3 regions of the Mesorhizobium sp. WSM4840 genome follow, and region 2 is predicted to be linked to each of the others. Evidence: predicted binding sites of a transcription regulator. Region 2 holds the regulator's gene; each other region holds the start of a gene.

Region 1 (3,673 bases), on a different contig from region 2:
CGGCAAGGGCGGCGGCACCGAGCGGGCTTTCGTCCATCCGTTCGATGGCGTCGCGAACACGCGACCGGTCGCGCGAAAACATCTCGACATAGGCCATGCAGTGGTGGCCGAAGGTCACCGGCTGCGCCGCCTGCATATGGGTGAAGCCAGGCATCACAGTTGCCGCATGCTCCTCGGCCCGTTCCAGGAACGCCGCGATCAGCCCCTTCAGCGCCTCGGCGACGCGAAAGCACTCGTCCTTGACCCACAGTCTAAGATCGACCGCCACCTGGTCGTTGCGCGAACGGGCGGTGTGCAGGCGGCCGGCGGCCGGCCCGATCAGTTCCGCAAGGCGAGCCTCGACATTCATGTGGATGTCTTCCAGCCTGGTCGAGAACTCGAACGTGCCGGCTTCGATCTCTGCCAGGATCGTGTTCAGCCCGTGAGCGATTTTTCCTTGATCGGCCGCCGAAATAATGCCCGTTTGCGCCAGCATCTCGCTATGGGCGATCGAGCCTCTGATATCCTGCGCGTAGAGCTTGCGGTCGAACGAGATCGACGCGTTGATCGCTTCCATGATCGCGGCCGGACCCGAGGCAAAACGTCCGCCCCACATCTGGTTGCTGGCCTTCTTGTCGCTCATCGCTATAACCCGTGCTCCGGAGCAGTTTTTAAAAATGGCAGACGGCAATCAATTTTTTCCGGCCCCGCGCCTCATCCTCGCCGCTTTGGTGGCGGGCGTGCTGGCCGGCGCGGTCGCGGTATATGTCAGCGAGAGCGGTTCTGGCAACAACGCGCCCGCTCAAGTCGCCGTTGACGACAGCAAGGACGATGTCGCCTGCGCCGCCAAGGCTGACCGCGCCAAGACGGTCGCGGCGGCTGCCACCGGCCAGGTTGCCGCACTCTTGCCGGCCGATCCGCCGCAATCGCTGAAAAGCCTTGCCTTCAACGACCCTGGCGGCAAGCCGATGACGCTCGCCGACCATGCCGGCAAGACGGTGCTGCTCAATCTGTGGGCGACATGGTGCGCGCCGTGCCGCGCCGAAATGCCGGCGCTCGACGCGCTGCAGAAAGAAATGGGCAGCGACGCCTTCGAGGTCGTCGCGGTCAATGTCGATGCCGGCGACGACACCAAGCCGAAGAAGTTCCTCAAGGAAATCGGCGTCGAGGCGCTCGGCTATTACCGTGATTCGACGATGGCGCTGTTCAACGATCTCAAGACGCGCGGCCTGGCGCTCGGCCTGCCGGTCACCATGCTGATCGACGGTGAAGGCTGCCTGATCGCTCACATGAACGGCCCTGCCGAGTGGTCGAGCCCGGATGCCAAGCGGCTGGTCGAGACGGCGCTCGGCAAGTCGGACTAATGCATGTCGCGCACAAGCATGCCCTCGGGCCTGACCCAGGGCCTGACCCGAGGGTGCGCAGTGCGATAACGACATGCATTAAAACAAGAACCTAAAGCGCGTCGCATCCATTCAAACGCGACGCGCTTTAGGCGCCGGCGATCGCGCCGATCTCCGTCGCTTGTTCGAACCGTAAGCCGGCTTGGCAATTCCTTTCCATCAGCTCTCATTTCGAAACGTGCACCATTTTGAGGCCGAGATCGAGTTCATTGATCCGCAACAAAACCGTTGTCCAATTGTCACCAGCGGCACATATTGCCTTTGCGAGAGTGCCCTTTCGCCAATGACAAAACGGGAGATGAAACATGAAGTTCTTCGGCTTCGCGGCCGGTGTCGCCGCCACTTTGACCCTGCTTTCCACCACCTCCGCCTTCGCCGTCACGCAGATCAGCTGGTGGCACGCCATGACCGGCGCCAACGCCGAGGTCGTCGACAAGATCTCCAAGGATTTCAACGCCAGTCAGAGCGACTATGAGCTGGTTCCGGTGTTCAAGGGCACCTATCCCGAGACGCTGAATGCCGGCATCGCTGCCTTCCGCGCCGGACAGGCGCCAGATATCCTCCAGGTGTTCGATGTCGGCACCGGCGTGATGATGGCGGCCGAGGGTGCGATCAAGCCGGTGGCCGAGGTGATGACCGGTGCCGGGTTGACCTTCGACAAGAGCCAGTATCTGCCCGGCATCGTCGGCTATTATTCGAAGCCGGACGGCACCATGCTGTCCTTCCCCTACAACTCCTCCTCGCCGATCCTCTATTACAACAAGGACATCTTCCAGAAAGCGGGCCTCGACGTGAACAGCCCGCCCAAGACCTGGAACGAGGTGTGGGAAGCTGCCAAGAAGATCAAGACGAGCGGCGCCGCCTCATGCGGCTATACCTCGACCTGGCTGACCTGGATCCATCTGGAGAATTTCGCGGCGTGGAATGATGTGTCCTGGGCCACCCAGCAGAACGGTCTGGCCGGCGGTGATGTCGAACTCAAGATCAATGCGCCGATCTTCGTCAACCACTTCCAGGCGCTCGCAGACCTCGCCAAGGATGGCACCTTCAAATATGGCGGGCGCACCTCCGAAGCCAAGCAGATCTTCCTTGCCGGCGAATGCGGCATCTTCACCGAATCGTCAGGCGGTCTCGGCGACATCGTCAAATCCGGCATGAACTATGGCATCGGCCAGCTTCCCTACGACAGCGACGCCAAGGGCGCGCCGCAGAACACCACGCCGGGCGGTGCCAGCCTGTGGGTATTCGGCAACAAGTCCGACGAGCAATACAGGGGCGTCGCGGCCTTCTTCGCCTACTTGTCCAAGACCGATGTGCAGGAATATCTGCACCAGAAGTCGGGATACCTGCCGGTGACGCTCGCCGCCTACGAGGCGACCAAGAAATCAGGCTTCTATGAAAAGAACCCCGGCCGCGAGACACCCGTTCTGCAGATGACGGGCAAGGCGCCGACCGACAATTCGAAGGGCGTGCGCCTGCCGAATCTGCCGCAGGTGCGCGATATCCAGAACGAGGAGTTCGAGAAGATGCTGGCCGGCCAGCAAACCGCTCAGCAGGCGCTCGACAATGCGGTCACGCGCGGCAACGCCGCGATCAAGGAAGCGCTGGAGAACTGACGAGATTATCTCGGTTGGTCGATTGGAATATCGCCCACGCGAGCTCGCGTGGGCGACCCCTGGATAGCGAGGGAAAATCAGCCTGTCTCCACGCATCGTCTTTCCCAATAAGATCCTGCCCTTCCTGCTGGTGGCGCCACAACTCGCCATAACACTGGTTTTCTTCTACTGGCCGGCCGGTCAGGCGCTTTACCAGTCGATGCTCAGGCAAGACCCGTTCGGGCTGAGGACCAAGTTCGTCTGGTTCGCCAATTTCCGCAAGGTGCTGGCCGATCCGGCCTACCTCAACTCGATCAAGGTCACGGTGGTGTTTTCGCTTGCGACGGCGATCGTTGCCATGGGTGTGGCCCTCTTGCTTGCGGTCATGGCCGAGAAGGCAGTGCGCGGCAAAGGCCCCTACCGCACACTGTTGATATGGCCTTATGCCGTGGCGCCGGCGATTGCCGGCATGCTGTGGCTTTTTCTGTTCAATCCTTCGATCGGCTCGTTGGCCTATTTGCTGAGAAGCCTCGGCATCGCCTGGGATCCGCTGCTCAACGGCACCCACGCCATGATCCTGCTGGTATCGGCGGCTGCCTGGAAGCAGATCAGCTACAATTTCCTGTTCTTCGTCGCCGGCCTGCAGGCGGTGCCGAAAACGCTGATCGAGGCGGCGGCCATGGATGGCGCCGGTGA
Region 2 (3,673 bases):
CGCCAGAATGGCGGCTGTGAATCTCTTCATGATTTTCCTCCCTGCGCCGCGTACGGCGCGACCAACTGGCCCGAAGGCCGGCACAAAGGCTCCTATTTTTTCGAGCCTCGAAAAAATACTGGTCCAACGCCGAAGCACTGTCAACACCAATTCTGATGGATTTTGTTGGCCTGCCGGCTTTTTTTCGAGCCTCGGAATAAACAATGACAGGCCCTTCTGCTTCTGCCAGTATTTGTCGGACATTACTGACGGCTTCCGGTTCATGAGCGGCCGCGGCAATAGGGAGGAAGCAAAAAAATGTCGGTTGGAATCCGCCATGACGATTTGCGCCGGCGCAACCGGGCGATGGTGATTTCGGCCGTACGCCGGGCCGGCCAGCCGTCACGGACCGAGATCGCAGCAACCACCGGCCTCAGTCATTCGACCATATCGGCGATTTCTTCCGACCTGATCCAGGAAGGCATCCTGACCGAGAGCAAGGCGAGCGAGACCGTTTCGATGAAACGCGGCCGACCGCAGGTCGGCCTCAGCCTCAAACCGGAAGCCGCTGCGGTATTGGCGGTCGTGTTGTCGCTGAATTTCCTGTCGGTCGCTGTCATCGATTATGCCGGACAGGTGGTCGCCGAGGAACAGCGCCGGCTGGACACGCTGACCATGTCGCGCGACGAGCTGATCGACGAATGTGTCGCCATCGTGCGGCGCCGGATCGAAGACCCCGACCTCGACGTCCAAAGCGTCGCCCGCATCGCGCTGGCGATCCAGGGCATCACCGATTCGCATGCGCGCGCCATGTTGTGGTCGCCGATCACGCCGCAGACGAACATCGCCTTCGCCGACATTCTGGAACGCGAGTTCGGCATCCCGGCCATCATGGAGAACGACTGCAACATGATGGCCGTGGCGCTGCGCTGGCGCGACCCGGATCGCTATCGCGACGATTTCATCGCCATCCTGCTCTCGCACGGCATCGGTATGGGGCTGGTGCTGAAGGGCGAACTGTTCACCGGCACCCATTCCTCGGGCGGCGAATTCGGCCACATGATTCATCGGCCGGGCGGCGCGCTTTGCCGCTGCGGGCGGCGCGGCTGCGTCGAGGCCTATGCCGGCAACTACGCCATCTGGCGCAACGCAAGGCAATTGAGCGAGAACGCAGAGCCGGTCGCCGATGTCAGCGACGCCGAGATGCGGGCACTGGCGGCCCGGGCGCGCCAGACGGACGGACCGGAGCGCGAAGCCTACCGCAAGGCCGGCGAAGCGCTCGGCTTCGGGCTTGGCAGCCTGTTCGCGCTGATCGATCCGGCGCCGGTCGCCATGGTCGGCGCCAGCGCTGCCGCCTTCGACCTGATCGAGCCGGCCCTGCGCGAGGCCATCGCCCAGACCGCCGGCGGCCAGCATTCGGGTTCGATTTCCTTCGACACCGAGACGAACGAGCTGCCGCTGATCCGCGAAGGCTGCGCCTTGCGAGCGCTGAGCTTCGTCGACCAGGAGATTTTCGCGCCGGGCGCGCAAGGGAAGTCCGGCACGATCAGGAAGGACGTGGCGTGAGTCCGAAGGCAAGGAACAAAGGCGGAATGCGACTTGGGGATGTGTTGAGATTCAGGTCAGGCCGCGCCGGGCTCGAAGACGGGCGCGAAGCGACCAGACTGGGCGAGTTCCGAGAACCGGAACGGAGCGTACTTTTGGGTAAGTACCGGAAGCGCAGGAAATCGCCGGTCGCAGGCCGGCATCACCTGAATATCAGCTAGTCTTCCCTGATCGCATAGCCCGCACCGCGGATGGTGCGGATGACATCGGGCATGCGCCCATTGTTGACCGCCTTGCGCAACCGGCCGACATGGACGTCCACCGTGCGCTCGTCGATGTAGATCGTCTCGCCCCAGACATTATCGAGCAACTGGCTGCGCGAGAAGACCCGACCTGGGTGCCGCATCATGAATTCGAGCAGCCGGAATTCGGTCGGCCCGAGCCGGATCTCGCTCTTCTTGCGATAGACCCTGTGCGATTCGCGATCGAGCATGATGTCGCCGACCTTCAGCACGCTGGACAGCACTTCGGGCTTGGCGCGGCGCAGCAGCGCCTTGATCCTGGCCATGAATTCCGGTGTCGAGAACGGCTTGACCAGGTAGTCGTCGGCCCCTGTCGAGAGGCCGCGCACCCGGTCGCTCTCCTCGCCGCGTGCGGTCAGCATGATGATCGGCAGCCGCTCGGTTTCGGGGCGCATCCGAAGGCGTCGGCAAAGCTCGATGCCGGAAACCGCCGGCACCATCCAGTCGAGCACCAGAAGATCGGGCACGTTTTCCTGCAGCCGGATTTCGGCCTCGTCGCCGCGCGTCACCACCTCGACCTGATAGCCTTCGGATTCCAGATTGTAGCGGAGGAGGACGCCCAGCGGCTCTTCGTCCTCCACCACCATGATGCGTGGCGCGATCATCGACCGGTCACCCCCGTCATGTCGCCGGCGCCGACATCGTCGTTTCGTCGAGCTTCGGGCGATCCGCCGGCAATTGCTGCCCGGTCACGACATAGTAGGCGTTTTCGGCGATGTTGGTGACGTGATCGCCGATACGCTCGAGATTCTTGGCGCAGAACAGAAGATGCGTGCAGGCGGTGATGTTGCGCGGATCCTCCATCATGTAGGTCAGGAGTTCGCGAAAAACCGCCGTGTATTTCACGTCGATCTTCTGGTCGTCGGCGCGCAGTTCTTTCAACGCGCCGGCATTGCGCGACACATAGTGCTCGACCACGCCGCGGAGCTGCACAAGAACGAGATCCGCCATCGCGTCGATACCGTGCGAGAGATTACGCGGCGTGGCGCTCTGCCCGACTGCGCTGACCCGCTTGGCTATGTTCTTGGCCAGGTCGCCGATGCGCTCGAGATCGCCGGCCATGCGGATTGCGCCAACCACGGCGCGCAGATCTTGCGCCATCGGCTGCCGCTTGGCGATCAGCGTGATCGCACTATCGTCGAGTTCGCGCTGCCGCGCATCCATGATGGCGTCGTCCGAGACGACGCGCTGCGCCATCGCATTGTCTGATGCAAGCAACGCGCGGATCGAGGCTGCGACCATCGCGGCGGCGAGCTCGTCCATATCGCGGATCAGCCTGTCGATGTGCTCCAGTTCCTCGTCGAAAGATGCGACGGTGTGTTCACCCATGATACTGTCCTCGTGTTCGAAATTCGCCGCCGGACCGCTCAGCCGAACCGGCCGGTGATGTAGTCCTGGGTGCGCTTGTCGTCGGGGTTGGTGAACATCTTGTCGGTCGCGCCCTCCTCGACCAGATAGCCGAGATGGAACATCGCCGTGCGTTGCGACACGCGCGCTGCCTGCTGCATCGAATGGGTGACGATGACGATCGTGTAGTTCTGGCGCAGTTCGTCAATCAGTTCCTCGACGCGGGCGGTGGCGATCGGATCGAGCGCCGAACAGGGCTCGTCCATCAGGATCACTTCCGGCGATACGGCGATGGCGCGCGCGATGCACAGGCGCTGCTGCTGTCCGCCGGAGAGACCGGTACCCGACTCGAGCAGGCGATCCTTGACCTCGTTGAACAGGCCGGCCTTCTTCAGGCTCGATTCAACGATGCCGTCCAACTCGGCCTTGCTCCTGGCCAGGCCGTGAATGCGCGGACCGTAGGCGACGTTTTCATAGATCGACTTCGGAAACGGGTTCGG
Region 3 (3,673 bases), on a different contig from region 2:
CGGCCGAGCAGATAGTACTTGCGGGTCAGGTCGTAGAAATGGCGCTGCCAGCGATAGACGCCGTCCATCAGTTCGGCATGGCTGGCCGGCGGTTCGGCGTGCCTTGCCGGCAGTTCGGTCGTGCTCATGCGGACTGCTTCACATAAAGATGGAAGCCGCCATAGATGGCCGAACGGTCGCGGGCCGAGAATTCGCGCGACGCCTCGTCTGCATAGCTCCACTGGTCGAGCAGCGAATTCGAGACCCGGCCGGGTAGCAGGCTGGGTTCGGCCGCGGTACGGAAGATGACGCGGGCGTGGGTGGACGCGGTGCGGGTGATCTCGGCCCACAGCGCATTGAGCTGGTCGTCGGTCATCCAGTCCTGGGCGTCGAGCAGGACGAAGCGGTCGACCGAACCGGCATCCTTGCCGGCGAGGAATTCGATCAGATTGGTATGGTGGACGGCAACGCGGTCGACATTGTTGCGGATCGTATTGTAGTTGCGCTTTTCAAGATAGGCGGGCAGCGCAGCCTCGCCGGGATTGGGATAGCGGCGGGCAAAAGCCTGCCAGGCGAAATAGTTATTCTGTAGCGGAAAATCGCAGGCGAGCTTTTCCAGCCGGGCCTTCAGCACGCTGGCCATGGTGCCGTCGCCCGAGGTGATCAGCGAATCGTACTGGGCCGGCGGAATGCCGAGGCCGAACAGCGAGGCTTTTCGCGATGTTGCCCATTTCAGCAGCGGCTTTTCGAAGACCGGCGCCAGCTCCTCGTCGAAGAAGCGGCGCTGGTCGGCGAGGCTTTTGGCTTGCATGATGGCGGCCGGATCGACGCCGAAGAATTTGGCGGTGCGATGGCCCATGGCAATGAACAGGCCGAGCAGGCCGGTCTGGTAGAAATTGTGGTCGAAGACGGCGATGCGCCGGCGCCGGCGCCAGTTGCGATGTTCCCAGTAATGGCGGCTGACCGGGTCGAGATGCGGCGCGATGAAACGGTCGTAGGCTTGCGAATTGTGACGGGTCTCGGCAGCGCCGAAGAAACGGAACAGGTCGCCCTGCGACGGCAGATGGCGCACCGCTTCGAGCTTCATGCGGTTCAGCGCGATATGGGCGGCGTTGAGATCGACGGCGTCGATCCGTTCGGGTGACCGGGTGAGATAGGCAAGGATGTTACAGCCGCCCGAGGCGATGGTGACGACGCGGTGGCCCTGGCCAAGCTGCATCGCCTCCATGTCGACGTCGGGGTCTTCCCAGATTTGCGGATAGACGAGGCCGGAAAACAGCAAGGCGAAGAGCCGCTCGGAGAGGCCGGCCTTAGACAGCGGGCGGTTCTGGTAGACGGCCTTGCCAACTTGCTTGCCGCGGCGAAAAACCAGTTCTCCGGAAAGATCCGTCATGACAAGGCGATTCCCCGTTTGCTCTGCCGCAAGCGGGTAGCGCTCAGCGATGACAGATGGATGACAGCAGCCGGCTTGCTGTAGCTCGCAATATCATTTGGCACCTCCAGCCATGCGTCCGCAGCTTACACCGAAGACTGCTGGAGCCACGCAACCCTCAAGTGAGTGATCCAGACCGGACCAAAAATGTAGATGGCGAACATGCGAGGCAAAGTCTTCCCCAGAAGGACGTTGGTCGAATCAGTCGTATGGTATGCTGCCCAGGCGCCACGACCGGTCGCCTGATCGTTAAAGCCACCTGAAAAAAGACCTACGATCATGAATGCCATCACCAGCGTGGTGATCACGGGTCCTGTCTTCATGGTGATCTGAGCTTTCGAGAGTGAAGTTATATAAAAAAAGATACTAAACGTGGCAAAAAATACAGACAGCATAGATCGTGTTGAGAAAAGATTGCACTGATCATTGAGGGTGCCGTGCCATTGGCTGATCTGGTTGTATGTCGCCTGATTTCCCGGCCATAGCCAGCGGAGGGCCGGAGTATCGCGAAATGGACATGTGTAGGCCGTAGGCAGGTGCGGTATGACAAGCCAAGTCATCGCTGATGCAGCAACCAAAAGACAGAAAGCAGCGAGTGTCGCTCGGCCGCGCCAGCGCATTTTCTGAGCGTCTTCTTCGGAATTCGACATGGCTTGCCCCCAACTATGACCCTGATGGTGCATACGCGGCCTGTCAATCTTTCGGTTGACCCTACAGTTTACCAAACCCACCCGGCGTCGGCGTCGTCACGATGACGGCTTCACCGGCCTCGAGCAGCGTCTGGTCGCAAGCCTTGAGGACTTCGATGCGGCCATCCTTGCGGCGGACCTTGGTCGAGCCGACCTCGCCATCGCCGCCGCCGTCCAGGCCTTGCGGCGGGCGGTTGCGATGTGAGGACAGGATCGCGCATTCCATCTTTTCGAGGAAACGGATGGTGCGCTCGGTGCCGTCGCCGGCACTCCATTTGCCTTTGCCGCCGGAGCCCTCGCGGATGTGGAAATCCTCGAGCAGGACGGGGAACCGCAGTTCCAGCACTTCCGGGTCGGTCAGGCGCGAATTGGTCATGTGGGTGTGGACGCCGGAGGTGCCGGCAAAGCCGCGACCGTTGTTCATCCGGCCTGCCGGCGAGCCGGAGCAGATCGTCTCGTAATACTGGTACTTTTTGTTGCCGAAGGTGAGGTTGTTCATCGTGCCTTGCGCATTGGCCATCGCGCCCATGGCGCCGAACAGCGCATTGGTGACATGCTGCGAGGTTTCGACATTGCCGGCGACGACCGCGGCCGGGTAGGTCGGCTTCAGCATGCAACCCTCGGGAATGATGATGTTGATTGGTCTCAGACAGCCGGCATTCATCGGGATCATGTCCTCGACCATGACGCGGAAGGCATAGAGCACGGCTGCGCGGGCGACCGGCTCGGGGGCGTTAAAATTGTTCTTCATGACCGGCGAGGTGCCGCTGAAGTCGACGGTCGCCTCACGCTTTTTCCGGTCGACCGAGATCTTCACCTTGATGACTTGGCCGGTGTCGGTCGGATACTCGTATACGGAACTGTCGGGCAGCCGCTCCAGTACACGGCGCACGCTTTCGGCGGCATTGTCCTGGACGTGAGCCATGTAGGCCTCGACGACATCAAGGCCGAAATGCGCGACCATCTTGCGCAGTTCGGCAACGCCCTTTTCGTTGGCGGCAATCTGCGCCTTGAGGTCGGCAATGTTCTGGTGCGGATTGCGCGCGGGATAAGGGTGGTCGGTGAGCAGCGTCTCCAGTTCCTTCTCGCGGAACCGGCCGCGATCGACAATGCGGAAATTGTCGAACAGCACGCCTTCCTCGTCGACCGTGGTGGCGAGCGGCGTCATTGAACCGGGCGCGGTGCCGCCGATGTCGGCATGATGACCGCGTGAGGCAACGTAGAAGAGGATCTCCTCCCCCCTTGAGGGGGAGGTGCCGCCGAAGGCGGCGGTGGGGGTCGCTGCGGCAGCGCTCGACGCCCTTGCGGTGCCGTCTGCGGTGACCCCACCCGGCCGCTTCGCGGCCACCCTCCCCTCGAGGGGGAGGGAAAAGACCGGCGTCACCACCGTGATATCAGGCAGATGCGTGCCGCCATTGTAGGGCGCGTTGAGGGCAAAGACGTCGCCGGGGTGGATGTCGCCGGAGTTCAGCCGGATGATGGTTTCCACTGAACGGTCCATGGAGCCGAGATGCACCGGCATGTGCGGCGCGTTGGCGACCAGCGCGCCATGGCGGTCGAAGACGGCGCAGGA

Evidence for each region. The regulator PhoB, encoded in region 2, activates phosphate uptake and scavenging genes when phosphate is short. The targets are predictions, from matches to a motif close to TGTCATNNANCTGTCAT.
Region 1: ugpB (sn-glycerol-3-phosphate ABC transporter substrate-binding protein UgpB) is a predicted target of PhoB. The motif match lies at 1,609-1,625, and genes of this name have one in related genera.
Region 3: AC0L3I_RS08095 (BtaA family protein) is a predicted target of PhoB. The motif match lies at 1,422-1,438, and genes of this name have one in related genera.

The regions. Positions count from the first base shown of each region.
Region 1 is NZ_JBVVQD010000035.1:64,715-68,387, reverse strand. Features, by position in the region: gene argH (argininosuccinate lyase) at 1-622, opposite strand, end outside; gene tlpA (thiol:disulfide interchange protein TlpA) at 657-1,343, shown strand; gene ugpB (sn-glycerol-3-phosphate ABC transporter substrate-binding protein UgpB) at 1,688-2,998, shown strand; gene ugpA (sn-glycerol-3-phosphate ABC transporter permease UgpA) at 3,081-3,673, shown strand, end outside.
Region 2 is NZ_JBVVQD010000001.1:57,973-61,645, forward strand. Features, by position in the region: gene xylF (D-xylose ABC transporter substrate-binding protein) at 1-30, opposite strand, end outside; gene AC0L3I_RS00310 (ROK family protein) at 298-1,545, shown strand; gene phoB (phosphate regulon transcriptional regulator PhoB) at 1,742-2,431, opposite strand; gene phoU (phosphate signaling complex protein PhoU) at 2,448-3,155, opposite strand; gene pstB (phosphate ABC transporter ATP-binding protein PstB) at 3,194-3,673, opposite strand, start outside.
Region 3 is NZ_JBVVQD010000004.1:115,977-119,649, forward strand. Features, by position in the region: gene AC0L3I_RS08090 (class I SAM-dependent methyltransferase) at 1-128, opposite strand, end outside; gene AC0L3I_RS08095 (BtaA family protein) at 125-1,372, opposite strand; gene AC0L3I_RS08100 (hypothetical protein) at 1,498-2,061, opposite strand; gene AC0L3I_RS08105 (hydantoinase B/oxoprolinase family protein) at 2,123-3,673, opposite strand, start outside.